4 regions of the Rhizobium sp. BT04 genome follow, and region 3 is predicted to be linked to each of the others. Evidence: predicted binding sites of a transcription regulator. Region 3 holds the regulator's gene; each other region holds the start of a gene.
What was found. Region 3 encodes PhoB, which activates phosphate uptake and scavenging genes when phosphate is short. Its sites were predicted from a motif close to TGTCATNNANCTGTCAT; they were not measured.

Region 1: QMO82_RS33680 (acid phosphatase) is a predicted target of PhoB. The motif match lies at 4,255-4,271, and genes of this name have one in related genera.
Region 2: QMO82_RS21850 (DUF2794 domain-containing protein) is a predicted target of PhoB. The motif match lies at 1,966-1,982, and genes of this name have one in related genera.
Region 4: QMO82_RS19165 (esterase-like activity of phytase family protein) is a predicted target of PhoB. The motif match lies at 4,799-4,815, and genes of this name have one in related genera.

Annotation. Positions count from the first base shown of each region.
Region 1 covers NZ_CP125653.1:528,563-535,946, forward strand. Annotated here, with positions in the region: gene QMO82_RS33660 (ABC transporter ATP-binding protein) at 1-1,363, shown strand, start outside; gene QMO82_RS33665 (hypothetical protein) at 1,390-1,521, opposite strand; gene QMO82_RS33670 (isopenicillin N synthase family oxygenase) at 1,586-2,611, opposite strand; gene QMO82_RS33675 (cytochrome-c peroxidase) at 2,913-4,202, opposite strand; gene QMO82_RS33680 (acid phosphatase) at 4,397-5,941, shown strand; gene QMO82_RS33685 (IclR family transcriptional regulator) at 5,996-6,754, opposite strand; gene QMO82_RS33690 (AAA family ATPase) at 6,986-7,384, shown strand, end outside.
Region 2 covers NZ_CP125652.1:2,742,150-2,749,533, reverse strand. Annotated here, with positions in the region: gene acnA (aconitate hydratase AcnA) at 1-745, shown strand, start outside; gene QMO82_RS21855 (thioredoxin family protein) at 979-1,719, shown strand; gene QMO82_RS21850 (DUF2794 domain-containing protein) at 2,006-2,407, shown strand; gene QMO82_RS21845 (GNAT family N-acetyltransferase) at 2,414-2,971, opposite strand; gene QMO82_RS21840 (Bax inhibitor-1/YccA family protein) at 3,082-3,810, opposite strand; gene QMO82_RS21835 (ABC transporter permease) at 3,991-6,534, opposite strand; gene QMO82_RS21830 (ABC transporter ATP-binding protein) at 6,531-7,238, opposite strand; gene QMO82_RS21825 (arylesterase) at 7,310-7,384, shown strand, end outside.
Region 3 covers NZ_CP125652.1:3,585,876-3,593,259, reverse strand. Annotated here, with positions in the region: gene QMO82_RS25765 (Hsp33 family molecular chaperone) at 1-583, opposite strand, end outside; gene argF (ornithine carbamoyltransferase) at 672-1,586, opposite strand; gene QMO82_RS25755 (aspartate aminotransferase family protein) at 1,626-2,825, opposite strand; gene QMO82_RS25750 (GcrA family cell cycle regulator) at 3,250-3,783, shown strand; gene phoB (phosphate regulon transcriptional regulator PhoB) at 4,096-4,779, opposite strand; gene phoU (phosphate signaling complex protein PhoU) at 4,958-5,671, opposite strand; gene pstB (phosphate ABC transporter ATP-binding protein PstB) at 5,716-6,531, opposite strand; gene pstA (phosphate ABC transporter permease PstA) at 6,547-7,384, opposite strand, start outside.
Region 4 covers NZ_CP125652.1:2,167,383-2,174,766, reverse strand. Annotated here, with positions in the region: gene tkt (transketolase) at 1-1,874, opposite strand, end outside; gene QMO82_RS19180 (DUF4164 domain-containing protein) at 2,209-2,484, shown strand; gene QMO82_RS19175 (cell division protein ZapA) at 2,500-2,877, shown strand; RNA gene ssrS (6S RNA) at 2,946-3,104, shown strand; gene QMO82_RS19165 (esterase-like activity of phytase family protein) at 3,171-4,655, opposite strand; gene QMO82_RS19160 (NAD(P)-dependent oxidoreductase) at 4,895-5,878, opposite strand; gene QMO82_RS19155 (helix-turn-helix transcriptional regulator) at 5,946-6,512, opposite strand; gene QMO82_RS19150 (helix-turn-helix transcriptional regulator) at 6,584-6,919, opposite strand; gene QMO82_RS19145 (SRPBCC domain-containing protein) at 6,988-7,384, shown strand, end outside.

The DNA.
Region 1 (7,384 bases), on a different replicon from region 3:
CCTGGTTTCCCTCGACCCGCTGCGCACCGTGGGGCGCGAGATTGCCGAGCCGTTGCTTGCGCATCGGCTGGCGGCGCGATCGCAGGTGGCGGCGCGCGTCAGCGAACTTTTGACGCGCGTCGGCATTGCGGATCCGGAACTCCGCGCCGCCCAATATCCGCATGAGCTTTCCGGAGGGCTTCGGCAACGGGCCCTCATCGCATCGGCGCTGGCGGGCGAGCCGCGTCTGCTGATCGCCGACGAGCCGACCACGGCGCTCGACGCGACCGTCCAACAGCAGGTTCTATCGGTCTTCAAGGGCCTCGCGCGCGCCGGCTTCGGCGTTCTTCTGATCACCCATGACCTCGCCGTTGCGGCGCAATTGGCCGACCGCGTCGCGGTCATGCAGAATGGCCGTGTCGTTGAATCAGGCTTGGCGCAAGAGGTGCTCTCCGCCCCCCAGCACGCCTATACCCGCCGCCTGCTGGCTGCGGTTCCCACAGGCGCCACGCGCGGCCGGCGTCTGAGCGCCCCCGATGCCGCACCGGCCTATGGCCGGGCGCCGGTGGATGGCGAGCCGCTGCTGCAGGTCCGCAACGTCTCCGTCAGCTTCCGGCGTCCCGACGGCAGCCTTCTGGAAGCGGTGAGCGACGTGTCGCTGCAGATCGGTCGTGGAGAAACGCTGGGCATTGTCGGCGAATCCGGCTCCGGCAAGACGACGCTCGGCAAGATTGCGCTGGCGCTGCGCAGCCCGAATAGCGGCGAGGTGCTCTTCGACGGGGGGCCTTGGAGTACGCTGACCGAAGCCGCCCGCCGGCCGGTGCGAGCCGGCATCCAGACGATCAGCCAGGATCCTTTGAGTTCATTCGATCCGCGGTTTACCGTTGAGCGCATCATAGAACAGCCGCTACGGCTGGGTGGCAGCCTCGACAAGGCGGCCCGCCGGCGGAGGGTGGCGGAGCTGATCGAGATGGTCGGCCTCGCGCCGGAATTGCTCGCGCGCCGCCCGACAGCGCTTTCCGGCGGGCAGCGTCAACGCGTTTCGATCGCACAGGCGCTGGCGGCCGAACCGAAGCTTTTGATCTGCGACGAGCCGGTGTCTGCGCTTGACGTGACGACGCAGGCGCAGGTGTTGGATCTGCTGGCCGACCTTCAGCAGCGGCTGGGGCTTTCGATGGTGTTCATCTCGCATGATCTGGGGGTCGTCCAGCATATGAGCCACCGGATCGCCGTCATGAAGGATGGGGTGATCGTCGAAAGCGGATCGGTGGAGCAGGTGTTCGACCGTCCGCAGCATCCCTACACGCGCTCCCTCATCGCGTCGGTCCCGAACTTGGCGGCCGATCAGAGGCATTTCTGGGCGAGTTCCCGAGCCGCTCCTTAGACCGAGGGCAGGTCGGCGAATACACTTCACTTCGCCGATAGTGTCGGCCCGACGTCTTGGTGAACGACGATATTCCTGCCGAAGGGATTGAGCGCGACGAGGCCGAACATGGCCGCAAGCAGGATCACGGTTATGATCGAAGACGTATTCAGCTTCATGGGCGGCCCCCGCGCCGGATGTGTCGATCCCGGCGCCCTTCGGTGAAGGCCGGGCGGTCAAGGTCTATATTGCTTGCGTGTCCAATAGGTCCGCATGATGCTCCCGCGCCACGTCGGGATGCGAGCGCAGGCGGGATTTCAGCACATTGCGGCCGACCTCGCGAAACAAGGGATTGAGAGGATCCTGCGTCACGCCCCGCACCTCCGCCAGAAGCGCCGGCGGCAAATCGAGAACAGGGATGGTGGCTGCCAGGTTGGCGCCGAGGAAGAACGGAATGGACAGCCTGTCGCCGCCGGCCGGCGGCGTAACGACGCGGTGGATATTGGCCTTGAGGTAACCGTTGGAGGCGAGTTCCAGCAGCTCGCCGACATTGACGACGAAGGTGCCTGGGATAGGCGGCGCGTCGATCCAGCCGCCTTCGCCGTCATCCACCTGCAGGCCGCCGATGACGTCCTGCAACAGGATGGTGACGAAGCCGCCATCCTTATGGGCGCCGACGCCCTGGTCACTCTCCGTCTGATCGCGACCGGGATACCGCACGATCTTCAGAAGCTGGTTCGGACCGTTGGCATAGATCGGCGCGAAGACATCCGGGCTCTGGCCGAGTGCCTCGGAAAATGCCTGAAGGACCTTCAGGCCGACGCCGGTCACTTCTTCGATCCATTCGAGCACGGCCGCACGCATGTGCGGAAGCGCCGAGGGGAATTGGTTCGGGCCGAACAGCCGCTTCCATGGGGGATCGCCCGGGCCGATCTCCAGCCTCTGGCGCTCGGGGCCGAAATCGACCTGTTCCCGCCAATCCTGCTTGCCGCGGGTATATTCGAAGCCGGCCCTGTTATAGCCGCGGAACTGTGGCGACTTGCGCATCTCGATTTCCAGCTTCTGCTCTTCCGGCAGCGAGAAGAAGCGGCGTGCGAGGTCGGTCAGATCGTCGATCCGTTGCTGCGGAATGCCGTGGCCGGTGAGATAGAAAAATCCGAGTGTCCGGCTGACGTCGCGAAGCTCCGCCAGGGCTTGCTGTCGTTCCGGATGAGTGGATGCAAAACGCCCGAGATCGAGTATCGGAAGCGTCCTTGCTGCAGCGGTCACGGCATTTTCCTTCTTGCTGAAACTCGCGTCGAGCCCATGCCGGAAACGGCACCTTCGACCGGTATAATGTCCCAAGCAGCGGGGCGATGTTCAACGAGGGCTGATGCGATAATTCGGCGATCGGGGAAAACGCATTTTATTTTTCGAGCAAATTTGTAGATTATTCGCCTGCCGCCGATCACACTGCGATCTTGCGTGCCTAGAGCATTTCCATTTTTCTCCGAATCACGGAGATGCTCTATCTCTTTGTTTTCACGCAATTCCGGCCGGAAAACCGCTTCGCACCTTTCCTGGAATTGCCCTAATGCCCGGTTGCCTCCGGCTGCAGATCGGCATCCGTCAGGCTTCCCAAGAAGGCCACGATGTCGTCGATCTCGGGATCGGTGAGGGCGGGCGCATCGCCGGGCTTCCTGCCGAAGGGCGGATCCTGGTTGAGATTGTCCCAATAGGCCTGCGGCAGGTCGTCATACTTGCGGACCGTGCCGTCGGCATTTCTCGGATACCAGCGGCCGGGATCGCTGTCGCGCGTCGCATAGAAGGCGACGACGTCGCGCAGCGCGTGGAAATAGCCATTGTGGAAGAAACTCTTCTTCAACGCGACATTGCGCAGCGTCGGGGTGCGGAACAGGCCGCAATATTCGCTATATCCGGCAAGATCGGTGCGTTGTGGGCCGCAGAGGCCGAGGTCGTGATAGCCGGGGTCGCCATTGGCCGGAATCGCCATGTTGCGCGGCGCGGCAAGCCCGAGGAAGCCGAAGTCGGAAAAGAGCGGCGGCTCACCGTCATCGGCGGGTTCGCTGACGTGACAGCTCGAACAGTTACCCTTTGCTGGATCCTCGAACAGCTGCCGTCCGTGCAGCTCCCGCGCGGTCAGCGTCGCCTTGCCGGCGAGGAAGGCGTCGTAGCGGCTGGAATAGGGATAGAAATCCGGACCGCTCTGTTCGAAGGCGGCGAGCGCCTCGGTGGCGGCGTCGAATGTGTCCTTAGGATTGTCGAACACGCTCTCGCCGAAGGCCGCCCTGATGTCGGCGGCGTAGGACGCCTTGCGCAGTTTGGCCGCAACCTCGGCCGCATCCTTGTTGCCCATCTCGAAGGGCGAGAGCAGCGGGATCTTCGCCTGATCGGCGCCGTGATCGACCCGGCCGTCCCAGGTGAGGCCGCCGGTCGGGCCGTTATCGACGCTTTCGTCGCCCTCGTCCTCGGAATCGTAATAATGCTCGGTGAAGGCGGGCACCGCCTGCAGGTAACGCAGCGTCGGAACGGCGCGCAGGCCCGGCCGGTCCATATGCTGGCCGCCCATCTCGACTGGTGTCGCCGATGCCGGGCCGAAGCCATGACGGGGATCATGGCAGGAGGCGCAGGCCTGCAGTCCCGAGGCCGACAGCGAGGCGTCTGAGAATATCTTGCGGCCGAGCGCGGTCAGCTGCTCGGCCCGGGCGAAGGCCTCGGTGCGCGACATCGGGCCGGGATGCACGCCGACAGCCACCGCCGCGCTGCTTTGCCGCAGCGGCAGAATGGCCAGACAGAGCGCCGCCGCACCCATGCTCACCGCCAGGCCGGACCGGACAAACCAGATGGTCTTGATTGCCATGATAAGGATTCCAATAGCTTAAGACTGATTTCCTCCATGATCGAACCTGGTTGCAACAAATTGATGACGGCTATTCCCTGCGGCATCACGGCAACCCTGATGTCACAAAGTTGATAGACGGCCGGAATAGCGTTTGGGCGCCCCCGAGCGTTCTTCGCTCCCTCTAGCCAACGCCCCTAGCCATGAGGTGCCCCGTGAAAAGACTGAAACTCCTGCATTCCATCTGTCTCGCCGGAACGGCCTTCGTGCCGTGTGCGGTGGCGGCATCAGCCCATGCGGCACCGGCCGGTTACGACAAGATCGACAATATCGTCGTCATCTATGCCGAAAACCGCAGCTTCGATAATCTCTATGGCGGCTTTCCCGGCGCCAACGGCCTTTCCAATGTCAGCGCCGATGAGGCCCGCCAGCTCGACCGCGACGGTCAGCCGCTCGCCGAACTGCCGCCGGCCTGGGGCGGCCTGACCGCCAAGGGCGTGACCCCTGCCATCACCGAGGGGCAGTCGGCTCATCTTGCCAATGCCAGCTTCGCGATCGACGATCCCAAGGGTTTTGCCCAGGCGCCGACCGTCATCACCCGCGATCTCTGGCATCGTTTCTACCAGGAGCAGATGCAGATCGACGGCGGCAAGAACGACAAGTTTGTCGCCTGGGCCGATTCCGGCAGCCTGGTCATGGGCCATTATGACGGCTCGATCCTGCCGATGTGGCAGGTTGCCAAGAAATACGTCCTGGCCGACAACTTCTTCCAGGGCGCCTTCGGCGGCTCGTTCCTCAACCACTTTGCACTGGTCTGCGCCTGTGCGCCCTATTATCCCGATGCCGACAAGAGCCCGGCCAAGCCTGTGATCGCCAAGGTCGATGCCGACGGCACCTCGCTTGTTGTGGCGGAAAACGCCCCGAAATCGGCGCTGGAGGGCGCGCCTAAATTCGTCTCCGACGGCACGCTGACGCCCGACTTCTACGCCGTCAACACCATGCAGCCGCCCTACGAGCCGAGCGCCAATCCGCCGGCCAAGGACGGTGATCCGGCCTATGCCGATCCCACGGCGGCGACGACGCTGCCGCCGCAGCATGCGACCACCATCGGCGACCTGCTGTCGCTGAAGGGCGTCAGCTGGGCCTGGTATGGCGGTGCCTGGCAGGCAGCCCTTGACGGCAAGAACGCGACGCCGGTGCCGAACTTCCAGTTCCACCACCAGCCGCTCAACTATTTCGCCAATTTCGCCCCCGGCACCCCGGCGCGCGCCGAACATCTCAGGGATGGCGGCCTGGCCGGCGAGGCCTTCCTCAAAGACATCGACGACGACAAGCTGCCGGCGGTGTCCTTCTACAAGCCGCAGGGCAACCTCAACGAACATGGCGGTTATGCCGATGTGTCGAGCGGCGACCAGCATCTTGCCGATATTGTCTCGCATCTCGAGAAGAGTCCGCAATGGGGCCATATGCTGGTGATCGTCACCTATGACGAAAATGGCGGCTTCTGGGATCACGTCGCGCCGCCGAAGGCCGATCGCTGGGGCCCGGGCAACCGCATTCCGGCCTTCATCATCTCGCCTTTCGCCAAGGCCGGCACGGTCGATCATACCCAATACGACACGACCTCGATCATCCGCCTGATCACCGCGCGCTACGATCTGCCTGTTTTGCCCGGCATCGTCGCCCGCGACACGGCGTTGCGCGACAACGGCCGGCCGCCGATGGGCGACCTCACAGCCGCGCTTGACCTGACGTATTGATCGATCACGAGCGGCTCCGGTTTCGACCGGGGCCGGTCAAGCTTGGGGCCTGCGTCACCGGCGCAGCAGCGGCCGCAGCGCCGCCTGCGTTTCCCTCAGCAGCGGCAGATAGCGCTCCTTCATCTCCGCGGCCGGGACGAGGGCGGCCGGAGTGCCGATATTGATCGCCGCGACCGTTTCGCCGCGGTCGTTATCGATCGGCACGGCGATCGAGCAGAGGCCGATCTCCAGCTCCTGGTCGATGATGGCGTAGCCCTCGGCGCGGACGCGCCGGAATTCTGTGATGAGTTCGTCCGGGTCGATCCTGGTATTCGGCGTATTTTTTCTCAACTCGCTGCGGGCAAGGATGGCGCGCGCCTCGTTTTCGGCAAGAGCCGCAAGCAGCACGCGGCCCATCGAGGCGCAATAGGCGGGCAGGCGGCTGCCGGGGGTGAGATTGATCGACATGACGCGGCGCTGCGCGGCGCGGGCGATATAGACGATGTCGGTGCCGTCCAGCACCGAGGCCGAGGCGCTCTGGCCGGCCTTTTCCGAGAGCAGATCGAGATGCGGCTGCAGCAGCGCCGGCAGCGGCGTCGCCGCGAGATAGGCATGGCCAAGCCGCAGGATCTTCGGCGTCAGGGTGAAGAACTTGCCGTCATAATCGGCATAACCGAGCTCGGCGAGCGTCAGCAGCGAGCGGCGCACCGTGGCGCGGTCGAGCCCCGTCAGCTTGGCGGCCTCGGCAATCGACAGCCGCTGCCGCGTTTCACCGAAGGCCTCGATGACTTTCAGGCCGCGGGCAAAGCCGCTGACGAAATCCGTTTCGCGCATGGGTCGGGTTATCGATGCTCTTTGGGGTGGGCGCTTCAGCAGTTTTCTAAAGACAGTTTTGCTGCGATATTTCGAACCGATCCTTATTTGATTTGGACATTCTGCGCCAATAGATTTGGAGGATTTCGATCGGATGAGCACCTCCCACATTCCCAGCCGACAACCCGGATAAGTCGTGATATGATCGCCGAAGTAGCGTGATTATCGATACTCGGAAGGCAGGAGCCATGTATGAGTCGCGACACGCCAATCGATAAGCAGGGGCGATCCACAGAGGTTTCGACTGGCGAAAGCCGCTCTTCCCAACATGGCGGCGAGCGGCGGGTCGTCACTGCGCTGTGCTATGACCTGATCGGCTCCACCAATCTCTTCAATCTGATGGATATCGAGGACTATCAGGATATGATCGCCGCCTTCCAGCAGGCGGCGCGGCAAGCGATCACGGCGCATTCCGGCGTCGTCCGCGTCGAAGCTGGGGACGGTGGGGTGGCGCTTTTTCCGATCGAGCTCGGACCGCGGGATGCCGCGTCGGCCGCGATCCGCGCCGGCCTTGGAATCGTCAAAGCGTGTCAGCGTCTCGCCCGCGATCTCGTTCGAGACGATCTGCAGGTGCGCGTGGGTGTCGCGACA
Region 2 (7,384 bases), 840 kb from region 3:
CGTCGGCATGGGTAAGAAGGGCACTGGCGTTTCCGACATCAAGGGCGCCCGCGTTCTCGGCCTGTTCGGCGACAAGATCACCACCGACCATATTTCCCCGGCCGGTTCGATCAAGGCGGCATCGCCGGCAGGCGCCTACCTGCTCGGCCACGAGGTCGCCGTTGCCGACTTCAACCAGTACGGTACGCGTCGCGGCAACCATGAAGTGATGATGCGCGGCACCTTTGCCAATATCCGCATCCGCAACCACATGCTCGGCCCGAACGGCAAGGAAGGCGGCTACACCATCCACTACCCGTCGAAGGAAGAGACCTCGATCTACGACGCGGCGATGCAGTACAAGGCCGAGGGCGTGCCGCTGGTGATCTTCGCCGGCGTCGAATACGGCAACGGCTCCTCGCGCGACTGGGCTGCCAAGGGTACCAACCTGCTCGGCGTCAAGGCGGTGATCGCCCAGTCCTTCGAGCGCATCCATCGCTCGAACCTGGTCGGCATGGGCATCATTCCCTTCGTCTTCGAAGAGGGCACGACCTGGCAGAGCCTCGGCCTCAAGGGCGACGAACTCGTCACCATCGAAGGTCTGGAAAAGATCAAGCCGCGCGAGAAGAAGATCGCCAAGATCACCTATGGCGACGGCACCGTGAAGGAAGTTCCGCTGCTGTCGCGCGTCGATACGCTCGACGAGGTGGTCTACCTCAACAATGGCGGCATCCTGCAGACGGTTCTGCGCGATCTCGCTGCCTGATTTTTAAGAGACTCGACTGATAATGGCCGCCGGAGAGCAGTTTCCGGCGGCTTTTCTTTGCGGCGACAGTAATTTGGCCAGCTCACGATGATTTGTTTTCCGCGGGTTCCGGCAGCGCTGCGTCTCACCCGTTCGTGACTTTTCGTTTGGACCCGGAAGGATTATTCGTACGTTCATATGTCAGAGCCTCCGGTTCCAACACGCCGTCGGCGCTGAAAAAGAGGTGCAGGTGAATGTCCCCCCGTTTTTTGATTCCGCTGATCGCCGGCGTTGTTCTCTCAGGCCCCTTGCAGGCCGAAGACGGCACGCCGAAAGGTGTCGTCGAACTGTTCACGGCGCAGGGCTGCTCTTCCTGTCCTCCGGCTGATGCCGCTTTCCGCAAGCTGGTGAACCAGGGCGATGTCATCGCGCTCGCCTATCATGTCGATTACTGGAACTATCTCGGCTGGGCCGATACGCTGAGCTCCAAGGAAAACACCGAGCGGCAATACGGCTATGCCAGAACGATGGGCCGCAGCAACGTCTACACGCCGCAGGCCATCGTCAACGGGCGCGGCCATCTGGCCGGCGCTGATCTCAACGGCATCAACGGCAAGATCGACACCTATAGCAGCGAAGGCAACGGGCTGACCGTCCCGATCAGCGCGGCGATGCGCGGCGACGAGCTGGAGATCAAGATCGGCGCGGGGCAGGGCAAAGCCAATGTCGTGATGGTCTATTTCGACAAGGAAAAGACGATCGACGTCGAAAAAGGCGAAAACAGCGGGAAGAAGCTGTCCTATCTGCACAGCGTCACCAATGTCGAAACGGTCGGTATGTGGGACGGCAAGGCGACCAGTCTGACGCTGCCGGCGAGCGTCCTGCAGCGGCCGCAGCTCGAAGGCTGCGCGATCCTGCTACAATCGGCGACCGACAACGGCGATCCGGCTGCGATCCTTGGCGCGACCGTGGTGATGGCTGGAAAAAACATCTGAGATTTCATCCGGTTGCGGATGAAGTACCGGGCGGCCCGGCTGAGCGTATTCGGGGCTGGGGTTAAGGTCGATACGCTCCGCCGGGCCCTTTGGCGCGCTGGCGCCAAACCGGGGATTCATAATTCTCCTGCAAATGAGGCGCTGTTTTGACTGAAATGCGGCGCTGCAGAGAAAGCGTTAGCGCTATCAGACTGCGGCCGAATGTGACGGGCGGTACTCTTGCAATTTGCGGCGGGTCGGGCACACTGTCACTCTCCTGTCACAAGCGGAGGCCTTGGGAGACCTGATGACAGATCAGCCGGATTTGCGACACGGCGAAAGCCGTTCCGTCGACAATAGTTCCTCAGTCGTCGTCGATCTCAGGGAATACAAACAAAGCAAGGACCCGCTTCCGGTGACTTTTCATCGGCGCGAACTGGACGCGATCCTGTGGATCTACGGCCGCATGGTCGGCGACGGCGAATGGCGCGACTACGCGATCGATCACCTGAAGGACAAGGCGGTCTTCTCCGTCTTCAAGCGCTCCGGCGAAATGCCGCTCTTCCGCATCGAGAAAAATCCGAAGATGGCGGCCAAGCAGGGCGCCTATTCGGTGATCAATATCCACGGCACGATCCTGAAGCGCGGTCACGAGCTGAATCAGGTGCTGAAGGTGTTCGACAAGGCCCTGAAGCTCGTCGACAAGTAGGCCGTATCAGCCGGCAAACAGCGTGCCGGGATAGGTGGACGGATCCGGAGCGGTTGTCATGCCTTCGCCGAGGGCGCGCTGCATGACCATCGTATCCAGCCAACGGCCGTGCTTGTAGCCGGTGCCCCTCATCAGGCCAACCTCCACGAAGCCTGCCTTGAGATGAAGCGCGATCGAGGCAGGGCTGGCACCGCCGATGACGGCGGTCATTTGACGGAAACCGAGATCGGTGCAGCGGTTGATCAGTTCGGCCATCAACAGTTTGCCGACGCCGCGTCCGCGCGCCTCAGGGGCCAGATAGATCGAATCCTCGACCATCCAGCGATAGGCGGGGCGCGTGCGAAAGGCCGAGGCGTAGGCATAGCCGAGCAGACCTCCGTCGGCATCGACGGCGGCGATATAAGGATAGCGCTGGCTGACGATCGCCGAAAAACGCTGCGCCATCTCGGCCTCGGAAGGCGGCACGATCTCATAGCTCGCCACGCCGTTCAGGACGGATTCGCGATAGATATCGGCAATGGCGGGAATGTCGGCTTGCGAGGCATCGCGCAGGAGGAAGGACATTTCGGGGGCTGGTCCATCGGAATGAGAGGGCTTACCTAAAACCACTGCTGCGAAACCGGCGCAACAAAAAAGGCGGCCGAAGCCGCCTTTTCGATCTCAGTCCGTCCTGCTTATTTGCGGTTGCCCATGAACTGCAGCAGGAACATGAAGAGGTTGATGAAGTCGAGATAGAGCGTCAGTGCGCCCATGATCGCCTTGCGGCCGGCGACAGCGACGTCATCGGCTTCCAGGTACAGTTCCTTGATCCGCTGTGTGTCGTAGGCGGTGAGGCCTGCGAAGATCAGAACGCCGAGCACCGAGATCGCGAACTGCACGGCCGACGAAGCCAGGAAGATGTTGACCAGCGAAGCGATGATCAGGCCGAACAGACCCATGATCAGGAACGAGCCCATCGCCGACAGGTCACGCTTCGTCGTGTAGCCGTAAAGCGACAGCGCGCCGAAGGAGGCGGCGGTGACGAAGAAGGTCTGCACGACGCTCTGGCCGGTGTAGATCAGGAAGATCGACGAGAGCGACAGGCCGACAAGCGCGGCATAGATCGCGAACGTCGTCTGGGCGGCGCTCACCGTCATGCTATGGATCCGGAAGCTCAGGAAGAACACCAGAGCCAGCGGCGCCAGAATGACCACCCACTTCAGCGGGCTCACATAGATCGCCTGGCCGAAAGCGGTCAGTTCGCCGTTGGCGAAAGCGAATTGGAACGACAGATATGCGGCCACACCGGTGATCGCCAGACCCAGCGCCATCAGGTTGTAGACCTTGAGCATATAAGCGCGCAGGCCTTGATCAATCATCTCGCCGGTCTGAGCGCGGCTTTGATAGTTACGAAGATCAGCCATAGTTTCCTCTTACAAGCTCCGATGGAGATACGGTGTCGGGGTTTTCGACCCGGGCGCCGCTGCGGAGCTCCAGCATGCCTGCGGATAATATGAGGCTTTCGCCCCTCGCAAACAAGAGCCTTGCGAGGGCTCGGCCGGTTAAATCGCCGTAAGGTGAAGGGTTTGGGTGCCGCTGCCGGCTCAAAGCTCGCGCAAGACAGGTGCCGCTTTCTGCCCGAGGATGCGCCAGGTGCCGATCAGGCCGATGCCGACGGTCAGGACGAGCGCGGTCACCAGCGTCAGCCCTGCGACGTCGGGCAGAAAGGTCGAGGGCAGGCGCATGATGCGGGCGACGATGAACCAGGCGGCGACGCCGCCGGCGATCAGCGCGAAGATTGCGGTCGCGAGCCCGAGGATCAGATATTCGTAGCTGAAGGCGCGGATCAGCATGGCGCGGGTGGCGCCGAGCGTCTTCAGCACCACCGCGTCATGGGTGCGCGCCCTGTTTCCGGCGGCAAGCGCGCCGGCAAGGACGAGGATCGAGGCGATGAGGGCGACGGAGGCCGCGGCGCGGATCGCGGTCGCCAGCTGCGCGACCAGCTGATTGACGATATCGATCGCATCCTTGACGCGCACGCTGGTGATCGTCGGATAGGTGTTGGTGACGGATTTCAGGATCGCCGCATCTTCGGCCGGTGTCGAGGAGGGATCGGTCAGGGTCGCCAGCCAGGCATGCGGGGCGCCGCGGAAGGTGTTCGGCGAGAAGACCATGACGAAATTGATCGACAGCGATTCCCATTGGACGCGGCGCAGATTGGCGATCTTCGCGGTGATATTGCGGCCGAGCACGTTGACGGTCACCTTGTCGCCGATCTTGAGGCCGAGTTCATGGGCCTCTTCCGAGGAGAAGGAGACGAGCGGCTCGCCGCTGTAATCCTTGTCCCACCAGCTGCCTTCGGTGAGGGCGGCGTTTTCAGGCAGAGTGTTGGCATAGGTGATGCCGCGGTCGCCGTTCAGCACCCAGCGGCCGGCCGCCGGCACGTCCATCTTGGTGACGTCCTCGCCGTTGAAGGCGACGATCCGGCCGCGCAGCATCGGCACTTCGACGAGCTTTCCCTGCGGCGCCTGCGCCTGGACGAGATCGCGGAAGGCGTCGACCTCGGCGCTCTGGATATCGACGAAGAAGAAGTTCGGCGCACCCTCGTTCATGCGGCCGGTCAGCTGCTGGCGCAGGTTCCCGTCGATCAGGGTCAGCGTCACCAGCAACGCCAGGCCAAGGCCGAGCGAGAGCACGACCGAGGGCGTCAGTGCGCCGGGGCGGTGGATGTTGCCGATCGCAAGCCGCAGCGCCGGCGAATTGACGCGCGGGCTGCGGCGCGCAAGCCAGGCGATCGCTGCTGCGACGAGGCGCAGGACGACGAAGGCGAAGACGATCGCGCCGACGAAGACGACGGCGATGAAGCGGTCATAGGCGGTGAGGACGGCGAGGCCGGCGAGAGCGGCCATGAACAGCGCGGCAAGCAGGATATAGGGCCAGGACGGCAGGCGGCGGGCTTCGAAGCCCTGCTCGCGAAAGAGTGCGGTCGCCGGCACTTCGCGGGCATGGCCGAGCGGCAGGATGGCGAAGGCCAGCGTCGTCAGGATGCCGAAGAGCGTCGCAAGCAGTAGGGCGCCGGGATAAAGGGTCGGCGTGGTCGAGACCGGCAGGAATTGCGCCAGGAACTGCGCGGCGAAGATCGGCGACAGGGCGCCGATGATCAGACCGATCAGGATGCCGCCAAGCGCGATGATAGCGATCTGGAAGAGATAGATCAGCACGACGACCTGCGCCGGCGCGCCGAGACATTTGAAGGTGGCGATGGTGGTGCGTTTGGCATCGAGGAAGGCGCGCACGGCATTGGCGACGCCGACGCCGCCGACGATCAGCGCGGTGAGACCGACCAACGTCAGGAACTGCGAGAAACGGGTGATGTTTTCGGTGAGCGAGGGTGCGGCGCGGTCGCTGGTGCGGATCGCCCAGCCGGCGGAGGGGAATTCCTTGGCGGCACGCGCCTGGATGCCCGACATCGCGGCCTTGTTTTCCAGCCGGATCTTATAGGCATGCTCGACCAGGCTTCCCGTCTGGATCAGCCCGGAGGCTTCGAGCGCCCGGCGGCTGACGAGCAGGCGCGGCGCAAAGCCGAAACCTTCCGACAGCGCATCCGGCTCGGTTTTAACAGTGCCTGTTATGCTGAGCTTGACATTGCCGAGCAGCAATTCGTCGCCGACCGCAAGGCCGAGCCGATCGAGAAGCAGCGGCGCTGCGACCGCGCCATAGGTGCCGCCCTGGCCTGAAAGCAGGGCTGCGAGCGGATAGTCCGGCTCGGCGACGAACTTGCCGTAGAGCGGGTAGGCGTCGTCGACCGCCTTGACCTCGACCAGCGCCTGGTCGGAACCGTCAGGCTTGCGGGCCATCGAGCGCAGGCCCGTCGAGACCGACACCGTGCCCAGGCCTTCGAGGAAACCCAACTCCTGAGGCGTGGCTTCGCGGTTGTTGAGCTCGAAGCGGACGTCGCCCGCCAGCAGCTCCTGCCCCTGCGAGGCGATCGTGTCGGTGATCGACTGCGAAACGGAATTGACGGCGGCGATCGCGCCGGTGCCGAGGGCGATGCAGGCCAGGAAAATGTAGAAGCCGCGGATGCCGCCGCGCAGCTCGCGCAGCGCCAGGCGAAAAGCGAGCGACACGCGCGGTGTGATGATCCTCATGCGATCGCAGCCTCGCTGCGGCGGGCGGCGCTGTCGCCTTCGATCCTGCCGGAACGGACGCGGATCTGGCGCGAGCAGCGGTTGGCAAGCGAGACGTCGTGGGTGACGAGAAGCAGGGTCATGCCGCGTTCTGCCTGCTTGGCGAACAGAAGGTCGGCGATCTGGCGGCCGGTCTCGGTGTCGAGATTACCGGTGGGCTCGTCGGCGATCAGCAAAGCGGGCGAGGGGGCGAGCGCCCTGGCGATCGCCACGCGCTGCTGTTCGCCGCCGGAAAGCTGACCGGGATAATGGTTCAGCCGTTCACCGAGGCCGACCGAATTCAGCTCGCGATGGGCGATCTCGAAGGCGTTGCCGACATTGGCGAGTTCCAGCGGCACGGCGACGTTCTCCAGCGCTGTCATATTGGCGATCAGGTGGAAGGACTGGAAGACGATGCCGATGTTGCGGCCGCGGAAATCCGCCACCTGATCCTCGCTCAGCGCGTGGAGCGGCGTGTCGTTGATGTTGATTTCGCCGCTGTCGAGCTTCTCCAGACCGGCAAGCACCATCAGCAGGGTGGACTTGCCGGAACCGGACGGGCCGACGATGCCGACGGATTCGCCGGCCGCGACATCGAGATCGATGCCCTTCAGCACATGGACGGAGGCGGCCGCACTGCCAAGGGTGAGATCGGCACCCTTCAACTCGATGATGGTTTTTGCCAACAGAAATCGCCCTATATAATCCGTAATCGAATGGCCGCATAACAGCACTTCGCCAATCTAGGGAAGCCAGGATGAGATTTAAAGTTGCCGCGCTTCAATTCACCGTCATCGCCGTTTCGCTGATCTTTGCCGCTGCAGCCAATGCC
Region 3 (7,384 bases):
CCCGCCAGCGATGGCGCGGCTTGCCGGCATCGTCGCGATCGAAGAGTTCGGCTGCGGCCAGGCGCACCCGTGTCGGGATCTGCTCCGACTGACGGAAATAGACGCCGGCAATCTCCTCGAGCGAGGTGCCGTCGAGTTCGACGATGCCCTGGTAGGGCTGGCCGAACTTGCCCTGGTCGATGGTGAAGGCGAGCACGCCCCGGCCGAGCAATTGCTCCGGCTCGGTTTCGCCTGCTGCGATCGCTTTGTTGAGCAGCGCCTGATCGAAGCGGGCATAGGCGCGGACATTTTCCGGCGTCGCGAAATCGGCGACGAGAAGATCGACCGGGCCATCGCCCTTGGTCTGCACCGTGAACTTGCCGTCGAATTTCAGCGAGGTGCCGAGCAGCACCGTCAAGACGACGACTTCGGCAAGCAGGCGGGCGACGGGTGCGGGGTAATGATGGCGCTCGAGGATCGCATCGAGCATCGGGCCGAGCTGGACGGCGCGGCCGCGCACGTCCAGACCCTCCACCTGGAAGGGGACGACATGGTCATCGCCGGCGAAATCAAACTGGCCGAGGGCGGCTGCAGCTTCTGCCATGGCTTTACTCCTAGTTTCGGAGCGATGGGTCAGCGTGCCCTTCGCTCGCGCGGCCGCAGGTCTATGACTCGCGGCATCCGATTATGGTTCAGATCGCGCCCAGGCACCAAGCAAGAATCGACTTCTGCGCATGAAGACGGTTTTCCGCCTCATCGAAGACCACGGATTGCGGACCGTCGATCACCTCGTCCGTCACTTCCTCACCACGATGAGCCGGCAGGCAATGCATGAACAATGCATCATTGCCGGCCTTCGCCATCAAGGCCGCATTGACCTGGTAAGGCTGGAAGACATTGTGACCCCGGGCCCGATGTTCCTGATTCATGGAGACCCAGGTATCGGTCACCACGCAATCGACGCCTTCGACCGCACGGTCGGCATCATGGCAGAGCATGATTTCGGCGCCCTCATTGCGGGCCCAGTTCAGATAGTGATCCTTGGGCTCCGAACCAAGAGGCACGGCCATGTTCATGCGATAGCCGAAGCGCGCAGCCCCTTCGACCAGCGAATGCAGCACATTGTTGCCGTCGCCGGTCCAGGCGATGGTCTTGCCCTTGATCGGGCCGCGATGCTCTTCGAAGGTCATGATATCGGCCATGATCTGGCAGGGATGGGTGTCATCCGTCAGCGCATTGATGACCGGCACGGTCGCATGCTCGGCGAGTTCCAGCAGCCTGGAATGCTCGGTGGTGCGGATCATGATCGCATCGACGTAGCGCGACAGCACCTTGGCGGTGTCGCCGATCGTTTCGGCGCGGCCGAGCTGCATTTCGGTGCCGGACAGGAACAGCGTTTCGCCGCCGAGCTGGCGCATGCCGACATCGAAGGAGACGCGGGTGCGCGTCGACGGCTTTTCGAAGATCATCGCCAGCATCTTGCCGGCGAGCGGCTTGTCGCCGGTGCCGGCCTTGAAGGCCTGCTTGCGGGCGAGCGCATCGTTCATGATGGTTCTGAGATCGGCAGAGGTGACCGCCGAAAGATCGAGGAAATGTTTAGGAGCCATGGTCTTCTTACCTGTCTGCGCCCGAGGGCGGCAATCTCTTCAAGCCGTCTTCTTGACCTTGGAGGCGCGAATGCTCTCGGCGGCGCGCTCGATGCGGGCAAGACCCTCGCGGGCTTCCTCGGCGGTGACGACGAGGGGCGGAAGAAGGCGGATGACGTTGTCGCCGGCGGGCACGCCGAGCAGATGGGCGGCGCGGATCGCCTGCAGCAGTTCGGCCGAGGGAATGGCGGCCTTGACGCCGAGCAACAGCCCCTCGCCTCTGATATCCTCAATCACATCGGGATAGCGATCCTTCAGCGAGGCGAGGCCCTGGCGGAAAACCAGTGCTACGTCGCGCACCTGCTGGAGGAAGCCATCGGCGAGAATGATGTCGAGCACGGCGCTGCCGACGGCCATGGCAAGCGGATTGCCGCCATAGGTCGAGCCATGCGTGCCGGCCTTCATGCCGGAGGCAGCCTCTGATGTGGCAAGGCAGGCACCGAGCGGGAACCCGCCGCCGATGCCCTTGGCGACCGCCATGATGTCGGGGGTGACGCCCGACCATTCATGGGCGAAGAGCTTGCCGGTACGGCCGACGCCGGTCTGGACCTCGTCGAGGATCAGCAGCAGGCCGTGTTCGTCGCAGATCTGGCGAAGCGCCTTCATGAATTCGGGGGTGGCGGGACGCACGCCGCCCTCGCCCTGCACCGGCTCGATCAGGACTGCGGCCGTGGCATCGGTGATCGCGGCGCGCACCGCTTCGATATCGCCGAAAGCCACCTGATCAAAACCCGGCGCCTTGGGGCCGAAGCCTTCGAGATATTTCTCCTGGCCGCCGGCGGCGATCGTCGCCAGCGTCCGCCCGTGGAAGGCGCCTTCGAAGGTGATGATATGGAAGCGCTCGGGATGGCCCTTGGAATACTGATAGCGGCGCGCCGTCTTGATCGCGCATTCGAGCGCCTCGGCGCCCGAATTGGTGAAGAACACCTTGTCGGCGAAGGTGGCGTCCGTCAGCCGTTTGGCCAGGCGCTCCTGGCCGGGGATCTCATAGATGTTGGAGAGGTGCCAGACCTTGTCGGCCTGCTCCTTCAGGGCGCCCACCACATGCGGATTGCTGTGGCCGACCGAGGTGACGGCGACGCCGGCGCCGAAATCGAGATATCGCTCGCCGCTTTCGGTGATCAGCCACACGCCCTCGCCTCGCTCGAACCGCAGCGGGGCACGAGAATAGGTGTCATAAAGCGGCGCGGCTTCAGCCATGGCGCGATCTCCCGATCTAAAGTTATGGGGCGACTGACTCCGGCTAAGAAAACCAGGCCCGAAAAATCAAAAATGCCGCCTTGCGGCGGCGACTGGCACTATTTCCTTTTCGCGCTGCAATGTCAACAAAACTGCGCCCTTAGCGCATGCAGCAAGGGTGTGCAGCGGCATTTTCAGTCTTCAACAGGCATTATTGCAGAAATGCCACGCAGGGGCAGCAAGTTGGGGAAAACTACGAATTCGATTCATCCGGATTCATGCGACTCTTGTCACGGAGTCAGCCTCACACTAGGTTAAAGTTCAATTACTAGACTGCATGCGGCGGAACTAGTCACCAAAATTGATCAAGCGTTTCTTGTTTCGGAGCTCCCGGGACAACGGTGAGGGATTCTGCCATCACCAACGCAAAAGGTGGAGACAGGGCATGAACTGGACAGACGAGCGGGTCGAGAAACTCAAGAAGCTTTGGGCCGAAGGACTGAGCGCCAGCCAGATCGCGGCGCAACTTGGCGGTGTCAGCAGAAACGCTGTTATCGGCAAGGTTCACCGACTGAGCCTTCCGGGCCGTGCCAAGGCCGGCGGCACCAGCACCGCGGCGCGAACGCCGAAGCGCAATACAGCGGCACCGCGCGCGCCGAACTACGCCTCTCGCGTCACCACCCGCACCGTTACCCGCCAGCAGGGCGCAACGATGCTGAAGGAAGAGATCGAGATCGAAACGATCGAGGAAATGGAATATGTGCCGAGGGGCAACGTGGTCGTGCCGATTTCGCGCCGCCTCGGCCTGACGGAACTGACCGAACGCACCTGCAAGTGGCCGGTCGGCGATCCGCTGAAGGACGACTTCCACTTCTGCGGCTGCGAATCCCCCGACAATTCGCCCTATTGCAGCTATCACCAGAAGCTCGCCTACCAGCCGGTCAACGAACGCCGCCGGGCGGCAGCGCGGGCTGGCTGAGAAGAACAGCATCGTTAGAATGCAGAAAACGGGCCGCGTGGCCCGTTTTTTTATGCGTGGATGGAAGCGCTCATTGCGGCTATGGCTGCCCCTCACCCTAACCCTCTCCCCGTAAACGGGGCGAGGGGACGTGCCACACGAGAGGTGTAGGAAGGGGAACGGAGACGTCGCGGCGGGGTCCCTTCGCCCCGCGAGCGGGGAGAAGGTGGCGGCAGCCGGATGAGGGGCAGTCCATCGCCGCGAACCGGACAGCAGCGGGACAAGCCCGAGCATCACGAAAGAGCCGTCGGCCGAGCTGTAGTGACGCAGCCCTCAGGCTTCCATCGAATACCCGGCGCCGCGGACGGTGCGGATGACGTCCTGCATGTTGGAGAAATTCAGCGCCTTGCGCAGCCGGCCGACATGGACGTCGACGGTGCGTTCGTCGACATAGATGTCGTGGCCCCAGACGCCGTCGAGAAGCTGCGAGCGGGAGAAGACCCGGCCCGGCGACGACATCAGGAATTCCAGCAGGCGGAATTCGGTGGGGCCGAGGCGGACTTCGCGGCTCTTGCGATGGACGCGGTGGGTTTCGCGGTCGAGCTCGATATCGCCGCACTTCAGCACCGTCGACAGCACCTCGGGACGGGCGCGGCGCAGCATCGCCTTGACGCGGGCAACCAGCTCAGGGGTCGAGAAGGGCTTGACGACATAATCGTCGGCCCCCGTCGAAAGTCCGCGGACGCGCTCGCTCTCTTCGCCGCGCGCCGTCAGCATGATGATCGGCAGGCGCTCGGTTTCCGGCCGCATGCGCAGGCGCCGGCAGAGCTCGATGCCGGAGACGCCGGGCAGCATCCAATCGAGGATCAGAAGATCGGGCGTGCGCTCCTGAAGCCGCATTTCGGCTTCGTCGCCACGAAGGATGGTATCGACCTCGAAGCCTTCCGCTTCGAGATTGTAGCGAAGAAGCACGCTCAGGGCTTCTTCGTCTTCAACAACTGCAACTCTCGGGATCATGCGTCTCGGTCTCCTCGCGCATGATCCTTAAACCGGGGGTGATTTAAGCAATGCATCCTGCGCAAATTCACAAACTGGCTGCGACCTCTTTGCGCGCCCGCACGGGCGCGCATGCAATTGACTGGTCCGGGCGACTGGCCCGGGCTGTCCGGGCGACTGGCCCGGGCTGTCCGGGCGATTATTCCGTAACCGCGCCGACGGTGTTGGCGCTGTCGTCCTTCGGACGATCGCCTTCCGGCTGCGCGCCGGTCGCCATGTAATAGATCGTCTCGGCGATGTTGGTGGCGTGGTCGCCGATGCGCTCGATGTTCTTGGCGCAGAAGAGAAGATGCGTGCAGCTGGTGATGTTGCGCGGGTCTTCCATCATGTAGGTCAGGAGCTCGCGGAACAGCGAGGTGTACATCGCGTCGATCTCGTTGTCGCGCTCGCGGATCGCATTCGCCTTGTCGGCGGCGCGCGTCGTGTAGACGTCGAGCACTTCCTTGAGCTGGACGAGCGCCAGCTCGGACAGATGCTCGAGGCCGCGGGCGAGCTTGCGGGGAACGCCGGTGCTTTGGACGGCGATGACGCGCTTGGCGGTGTTCTTGCCGAGGTCGCCGACGCGTTCGAGATCGGCGGCGATGCGGATCGAACCCATGATCTCACGCAGGTCCGCGGCCATCGGCTGGCGGCGGGCGATGGTGACGATCGCCTTGTCGCCGATTTCGCGTTCGGCGTGATCGAGGATCACATCGTCGGAGATGACCTTCTGCGCCAGCGCGGTATCGCCGTTGACCAGCGCCCGTACGGATTCGGCGACCATCTGTTCGGCCAGGCCACCCATTTCGGAAATCCGCCTGGAAAGGAACTTCAGATCATCATCATAGGCAGAATAAATATGTGTCGATGCCATGGGGCTTTATCCTCGAATAACGGAAAGGCTTGGTAACGCCAAAATCAGCCGAAGCGACCCATGATGTAGTCCTGGGTGCGCGGATCGTCGGGATTGGTGAACATCTTGTCGGTGTCGTTCTCCTCGACGAGATTGCCGAGGTGGAACATGGCGGTGCGCTGCGAGACGCGCGCGGCCTGCTGCATGGAGTGGGTGACGATGACGATCGTGTAGTTCTCGCGCAGTTCGTGGATCAGCTCCTCGACCTTGGCGGTGGCGATCGGGTCGAGCGCCGAGCAGGGCTCGTCCATCAAGATGACTTCAGGGCTGACGGCGACGGCGCGTGCAATGCAGAGGCGCTGCTGCTGGCCGCCCGAAAGACCCGTGCCGGATTCATGCACGCGGTCCTTGACTTCGTTCCAGAGACCGGCGCGCTGCAGGCTGGTCTCGACGATCTGGTCGAGATCGGCCTTCGACTTGGCGAGGCCATGGATGCGCGGGCCGTAAGAGACGTTTTCATAGATCGTCTTCGGGAACGGATTCGGCTTCTGGAAGACCATGCCAACGCGGGCGCGAAGTTCGACGACGTCGATATCGGGATCATAGATATCGTCGGTATCAAGCGTGATCTTGCCGGTGACGCGGCAGCCGTCGATCGTGTCGTTCATGCGGTTGAGGCTGCGCAGGAAGGTCGACTTGCCGCAGCCCGAAGGGCCGATCAGCGCGGTTACGGTGTTTTCGCGGATGTTCAGGTTCACGTCGAAAAGCGCGCGCTTCTCGCCGTAGTAAACCGAAACATCCTTTCCGATCATCTTATACGGGACGTTGCTCATCTTGTGATCCAGCGCCTTTTCAACTGCAGCTTCCGTCAACATGTTCATGATGTTTAACTCCGTTTACCAGCGGCGCTCGAAGCGACGACGCAAGAGGATGGCGCCCATGTTCATGACGATCAGGAACAGGAGCAGGACGATGATGGCACCCGAAGTCCGCTCGACGAAGGCACGTTCGGCCTCGTTGGCCCACATATAGACCTGCACGGGCAGGGCCGTCGAGGGATCGAGCGGTGTGGTCGGCGCGTTGGCGACGAAGGCGACCATGCCGATCAAAAGCAGCGGCGCGGTTTCGCCGAGCGCGTGCGCCAGGCCGATGATCGTGCCGGTGAGGATGCCGGGCATGGCGAGCGGCAGAACATGATGGAACACCATCTGCATCTTCGAGGCGCCGAGGCCAAGGGCTGCGGCGCGGATCGACGGCGGCACGGCGCGAAGTGCTGCGCGCGTCGCGATGATGATCGTCGGCAGGGTCATCAGCGTCAGCACCAGGCCGCCGACCAGCGAGGCCGAGCGCGGCAGGCCGATGAAGTTGATGAAGACGGACAGACCGAGCAGGCCGTAGACGATCGAAGGGACGGCGGCGAGGTTGTTGATGTTGACCTCGATCAGATCCGTCAGCTTATTCTTCGGCGCAAACTCCTCGAGATAGATCGAGGCGGCAACACCGATCGGCAGAGCGAGCACGAGCACGATCAGCATCAGGTAGAGCGAACCGATGAGGGCGACGCCGAGGCCGGCGGCCTCGGGACGGCTGGAATTGCCGTTGACGAAGAGGCCAGTGTTGAACTGCTTGTGGAGAGCGCCGCTCGCCTTCAGCTCGTTCATCCAGGCAACCTGCTTGTCGTTGACCTTGCGGTTCTTCTCATCGACCTTAAGATCGATCTGGCCCTTGCTGGCG
Region 4 (7,384 bases), 1.4 Mb from region 3:
CCGACGAACGTGCCTTCCGGTCCGATGAACGCATCCCAGCCTTCGCGGACGGCGGCTTCGACAGCGATCTTGACCGGCGAATTGCCGAGGACTTCCTTACGATAGGCGTCTGGCTGCTCGAAGAACAGTTCCGTGCAGGGAACCGATACGACGCGGACGGTGACGCCCTTGGCTTCGAGCGCCGTGCGAGCGGCAACGGCGATTTCGACTTCCGAGCCAGAGGCGAAGATCGTCACCTTGGCGTCGGCATTGCCGGCCAGCGTGTAGGCGCCCTGTTCGCAGAGGTTCTTTTCACTATAGTCGGTACGGGCGGCGAGCAGGTTCTGGCGGGTCAGTGCAAGGCCCGAAGGACGGTTGTGCGTCTTGATGGCGATCTGCCAGCATTCCGCCGTTTCCGTGGCGTCGGCAGGCCGGAAGACCATCAGATTCGGGATGGCGCGCAAACCAGCGAGCTGTTCAACCGGCTGGTGCGTCGGGCCGTCTTCTCCGACGCCGATCGAGTCATGCGTCAGGACATGGATGACGCGGATGCCCATCAGCGCCGCCAGGCGGATCGGCGGGCGGCAATAATCCGAGAAGATCAGGAAGCCGCCGCTATAGGGAATGAGGCCGCCATGCAGCGCAATGCCGTTCATGGCAGAGGCCATGCCGTGCTCGCGAATGCCCCAATGCACGTAACGGCCTGCGAAATCCGTCGGCGTGATCGAGTGCATCTGGCTGGTTTTGGTGTTGTTCGACGGCGTCAGGTCGGCGGAGCCGCCGAGCGTTTCCGGCAGGAAGCCGTTGATGACCTCGAGTGCATCTTCCGAAGCCTTGCGGGTCGCTACCGTCGGCTTGGTCTCGGCGAGCTTCTTCTTATATGCGCTGATCGCGGCGTCGAAGCCTTCCGGCAGCTCGCCTGCCATGCGGCGGGTGAATTCGGCCTTGGCGGCGGCTTTGGCGAGGGTTTCTTCCCATGCCTTGACGATATTGTCAGAGCGGGTGCCGGCTGCGCGCCATGCGTCGAGGACGTCGGAAGGGATGACGAAGGGCTCGTAATCCCAGTTCAGCGCCTTGCGGGTGGCGGCGATTTCTTCGGCGCCGAGCGGGCTGCCGTGCACCTTGTGGCTGCCGGCCTTGTTCGGAGCGCCGAAGCCGATGACGGTCTTGCAGGCGATGAAGGTCGGACGGTCGGACTTGTGGGCGGCTTCGATCGCCTCGGCGATGGCGGCCTGATCGTGACCGTCGATCTCGATGGTGTTCCAGTGAACGGCCTTGAAGCGGGCGATCTGGTCAGTCGAGTCCGACAGCGATACGGCGCCGTCGATGGTGATCGAATTATTGTCCCAGAAGAGGATCAGCTTGTTCAGCTTCAGGTGGCCGGCAAGCGCGATCGCCTCATGGCTGATGCCTTCCATCAGGCAGCCGTCGCCATTGATGACGTAGGTATAGTGGTCCTGCAGATCGGAGCCGAACTCCTCGCGCAGCTTGCGCTCGGCGATCGCCATGCCGACGGCATTGGCGATGCCCTGGCCGAGCGGGCCTGTCGTCGTTTCGATGCCGGTGGCATGACCATATTCCGGATGGCCGGCGGTCTTCGAGCCGACTTGACGGAACTGCTTCAGATCTTCGACCGTCATGTCGGGATAACCGGTCAGATACAGCAGCGAATAGAGCAGCATCGAGCCATGGCCGGCCGAGAGCACGAAGCGATCGCGGTTCGGCCAGTGCGGCTTCTTCGGATCAAACTTCAGATATTTGGTGAACAGGACCGTCGCCACATCGGCCATGCCCATCGGCATGCCCGGGTGACCGGAGTTCGCCTTTTCGACGGCATCCATGGCGAGAAAACGGATCGCATTCGCCATCCGGTCATGTTGTTCGGGAGAGGTCATGGCTTTTCCGCAAGTTCCGGGTGTCGGGGGGATGGCCTCGAGCCTCCAAGACCATCGAGTGAAAGCGGCAGACACATAGCAGTTGGGGCTGGCAAGTCAATAAATGGGACGCCAAATCCGGGCAGGCAGCGGCGATTTTTGACATTTGATCGGGCGATTGTACAAATGACGAATCTCGTATGGCGATCACGTGTAAAGTGCTCATCCACAGGATAGGTCGGTGGGCAAGTGACAGGATTTATTGACGCGCCGTTTACGAGCGGCATATCCTTTTGAAATCACAGGATCGGCGCGGCGTGCCGATTCGCGGATTCTGTGCGGGAATCGGAAAGACATGATGCCCACAGGCAAAACCATGGAAGCAGCGCTCAACGAATTGAGACAGGCGATTTCGAGCCTCGAAAACGCCGTCGACATGCGCGTCGAGCGGCAGCGCGAGCAGGGCGAGATCGAAGGCGAGGTGCGGCGCGTGCACGCCGACCGCTCCCGGCTGGCGCAGGAACTCGACCAGGCGGAATTCCGCGCCAACCGGCTGGAGGAGGTCAACCGCGAGGTATCGCGGCGGCTGGTGACGGCTATGGAAACGATCCGCGCGGTTCTGGATCGCTGATAGAAAGAGTTTGGCATGGCGCAGGTGACGGTAACGATCGACGGCAAGGCCTATCGCATGGCTTGCGAGGAGGGGCAGGAGGATCACCTGACCGATCTCGCCAACCGCTTCGACGGCTATGTCGGCCATCTCAAGGCCCAGTTCGGTGAAATCGGCGATCTCAGGATCACCGTCATGGCCGGCATCATGGTCATGGACGAGATTGCCGAGCTGACGCGCCGCGTCGCCGGGCTGGAATCCGAACTCGAGTCGCTGCGCGGCAACCGCGACACGGTGCTTGCGGCCACCGCGCGCACCGAAGAAAATCTTGCGGCAGCGCTCAGCGAGGTTTCAACCCGCATTCGCGGCATTACCGATAAACTGAACGGCCGGCCCGCCCCCGAACTCAATTGACTCAATTAAATAAGGACGACTTGCTGCCGCCACTGGCGCGCCCGCGCAAACGTCCTTATATATCGCGGTGCGGTCTGCGCCTCTCGACAGGAACCACAATCCCTGGGGCCATACTCGATCCAAAGGGAGCTGTCCCTGGCCAGGCCCGTGGGCCTGGACACACGGCGCCCACCTACGTTTGTAGGCACCCAGGATCGTAAACATCCATCGGTGGTCGTGGATCGCACCTTTCCTCTTCATCACGACGAAGACGGCGAACGCGGCTGCAGCGTCCGCCATTTTCAACGCATCCGCTATTTCTTCAAGCCCGGAAGGGTGACCTGGAAGACCTGGAACATGGTGTCGACATCGGCACCACCGTCCGCCTTGTAGGCGGCGCCCACCTGGAAACCATCCTGTGTGAGGAAGTCGTTGTCATTAGCGACGAACAGGAAATAATCGTCCGGCAGGTTCGGGTCGAGAACGCTTGCCAGACCCATGGCTTCCCATTTTTCCGACAGATTGTTCTTGTCGTTCGGCGCGCCGTTGTGCAGGCCGAAGCGGGCGAGATCGGCCTTGTCGTTGAGGTCGATGAGTGGTGTCCGCGTCGCCGGCGTCAGTGACGGATCGAGGACGCCCTTCGGCGCGATCGGCTTGCCTGCATCGAAATCGCTGCCGGCGATATCGGTCGCCTTGGAAAGGTCTGCGATGTCGATCTTGCGGTAGAGCGAGGTATCGCCCTTCAGACCCTGGCCGTTGCCGCTGTCGCGGGCGAGCATCAGGAAGGTCTTGTCGGAAAGGGCGACGATTTCGCTCTCTGCGGCGATCGTCGTCTTGTCCTTGGCGTCCTTGAACACCGGCAGCGGCACGACATATTCGTGCACCAGTTTCAGGTGATTTAGATCGGCGGCGTCATAGACCATGGCGCGGGTATTCTGGCGGGTCGAACTGGAATCGCCACCGTCCTGACGGGCGGCCGACTGCAGCACTGCTATGATGAACTTACCATCAGGCGTCATCGCCATGCCTTCGAGACCCTGATTGTTCTGGCGGCCGGTCTCCGGATCCTTCGGGTCCGGAGCGGAGGCGCGGGGGCCGGGATTGTTGGAGGCAAAGCTCAACGCGCCCTTGCGCATCGGCAAAAGCGCCTTCGGCGGCTGGGTGGCAGACAGCAGACGGCCGTCGGCCGAGAAGTGGTAGATATAAGGCCCGTATTCGTCGCTGACGAACATGGTGCCGTCGGCCAGGCGGATGATGGCTTCATTGTCGAGGGCGATCTTGCCGTTCACCGCCTGCGGCAGTGGCGGAAAATTGCCGGCAGCGGGGCGGACGCCGGATTCCGGGTCGAGACCGGTCATGTCGCCGCCTTTGTCGTCGACGAAGGGCGTGGAATCGACGAGCTTTGCGTCAACGCCCGACTGTTCCTTGCCGGCCTCGGGTGCCGCACCCGGAGCGGTCGGCGTCAGGCCGATCGAGATGGTGTTCAGGCGCGGACGATAGTCGACGGTGCCGACGGCGTTATAGCCACGGTCTGGCAGCAGGTAGAGCGTGCCCTTGTAGCTGGCGCCGTCGCGGCTCCAGGCGGCGGAATCGATCGCCATGCCGGAGCCGGAACCGAAGGTCTCACCGAATTTGTCACGCTGGTTGGCCGGGATGCGGCCGATGCCGACCAGGCCCTTGTTGACGAAGGCGAGGCCGTCGACAGTGGCGGAATTCTCGGCACTTGCGACGGCCGGAATGGCGGCGGATGCCGCAATAATGGCGGCAAACAGCCGCGCGTATGATCTGATGTTCTTCATGAAATACCCTCTCGGTCAAAGCGTTCCTGCAGCGGCCCGCCCGGGCTGGACACCGCTTCAAATGACACCCCGGCCCTGGATTCGATTTCCCGATGGCAGAACACGCCCTGGATTTCGCCGCCCCATATCCCCTCAGACGGTTTATGACAGCATCATGATATCTGGATGACGCTTTGCAGCGAAAAGGCCATGCCGGGAGAATGTCGGGCTTTCGCCTATCCGCAGTCCAGCTTGCTGCCCTATCCCACGGGATAAGGCCCTTCAGCAAAGACCACGTCGTGGTAACCTTTCGAGCCGACATCAAGCGCCAAAGGGCTGCGCCATTCCCTGTTGTCGCGCAGGCAATCGAGCACGAAACGGAAATCATATCGCGGCTGCCAGCCGAGTTCCCGCCTTGCCCGCGCGTTGACATAGACACGGTCGAGCGTTGGAAACATCTTCCAGCCGCGTGATGCATAGAGGGCGCCTGCACCTGGGAACAGCCGTTCGACGACAGCAGGCGCGTCGTGCCTGATTGCGGCAAGATCGCTTGCCGGAAACGGCGTCGTGGCGGAGACGATGTAGCGGCCGAAGCCGATTGCCGGCGCCTTTTCGAGCGCCAGCAGATGAGCGCCGGCCACATCGGCGATATCGACGCGGCGGTGAAGAAGCTCGTTGGCCTGGGCATTTTCCGCCGGATAGCCGCTGCGAATGTCAGGATCGTCGTCGTTTTCGGGAAAGAAACGCGATGTCCTGAGAATGATCACCGGCAGGCCGGACTTGCGGGCGAAGAGTTCGCACAGACCTTCGGCGGCGAGCTTCGTGACACCGTAGATGTTTTTTGCGACCGGCAGCACGTCCTCGGTCACCCATGCTGCCGGTGCGCCGGCGGCCGGCGTCAAAGCCGCACCGAAGGTGCTGGTGGTGCTGGTGAAGACGAAGCTTGCGACGTCTGCGGCGACGGCTGCTTCGAGCAGGTTCAGCGTGCCGGCGATATTGGTGTCGAGGAAATCGCGATTGTCATGGGTCGCCACATGCGGCTTGTGCAGCGTCGCGGCATGGATGACGCAGCTGATGCCTGACATCGCTTGCCGGATGAAGGCGCGATCACCGATCGAGCCGACCATATCGGTAAAAGCCGAGGGCTTGATATCGATGCCGCGCACCCATCGGCTTTCGGCCTTCAAAGTGCGCATCAGCGCCTCGCCAAGATGGCCGGCACTTCCCGTCACCAGTATCGTCATCACATCGCCTCCCGACCGTTCAGGAGGCGGACGCTATAAAGACCGGCATTCCGGGACAACGCATAAATTATGCACGGGAATGCAGGAAAGCTGCAGGCTCGCCGATGGTCGTGACAAGGCGGCCGGCGCTGCCATCGGAAAGCATGATCCTTTCCCAGATCACGCGGCCGGCGGCGATCGGCAGCAGCGCATTGCCGTTGGCGCCGGTATCGAGGGTCAGTGACGAAAGCCTGCCCTCATGCCAGCCGCGCTCTTCCAGCGACTGCTCGGCCGCGGTGATTTCAGCAGATGCGTAGGAGAAAAGCGAGCGGCCGAGAAAGGCAGCGAGCGGCGCCCGCCATTCCGCCTGCCGCGGGCGGGAGGCGGAGAGCAGCCGGTGGGTGCTGTCGCAGATCAGATGCACCGGTCGGACGGAATCCTCGACCAGTCGCTTCAGCGCCGCATCAGCCGCGGCATGTCGCGGTGAGGCGAAAATCCGTTCCAGCTGGACGGCCTGTTCGGGCGACAGCGCGAGTTGTCCGCACTCCCAGCGTGACACCGTCGTCTGGTTGACGCCGAGGAGTTCGGCGAGATGCTGCTGCTTCATGCCGCGCAGCAGCCGCATGCGGCGTATGCCAGCTCCCGATATCGTCATCCGTCTGATCCCATGCCATTTTTGCCAGCATAAGGCTTCGGCGGACCGGGCAGCAAGCTGGGTTGCGCGGATCACTCTTCCGGCTGGCCTTCGAGATCGCTTCTCAGCCGGTCGAGTATAGAGAGCGCATGGCCGGCATAGGCGCTGATCCAACGGTCGTAAATGTGCTTGATCGGCAGGCTGTTTAAGTGGTTCCAGCGCTCGCGGCCCTCCTTCCTGGCGATGACCAGATCGGCTTCCTCCAGCACTTTCAGATGCTGCATTACCGTACAGCGGTCCATCTGCGGAAACATCTCGCAAAGCGTCCCTGTGGTCCGGGGGCCATCCTTGAGCCGGTCGAGGATTTCGCGGCGGCGATGGTGGGCCAGCGCCTTGAAAACCGGATCGTCTTTTGATTCGCTTGACATGTTATGTTTTTATAACACAATGACGCTGGACGCCATGACAAACAGCAATGGAGAAGAGGAGAAGTGCCATGTCTCTCGGAATCCGTGTTTCCGGCCGCATCGGACGTCCCGTCGCAGAGGTATTCGACGCCGTCGTCAACCCGAAGAAGCTCAGCAGCTATTTCACCACGATCGGCGGGGCGAGCGCGCCGCTCGTCCAGGGCACGACGGTAACCTGGTGGAAGGATGCTGCGGTTGAGGTGGTCGAACTCGTGCCCGAAAGCCGCATCGTGCTCAGTTGGGACGGCGGCACCGCCGAAGATAAGGCGACCTATAAGACGATGGTGGAGATGAACTTCAAACCGCTGGAGGATGGCGGCACGCTGGTGACCATCGCCGAAACCGGCTGGCGCGAAGACGATGCCGGTCGGCGCGGCACCTATCTCAACTGCGAGGGCTGGACGCAGATGCTCTGCTGCATGAAGG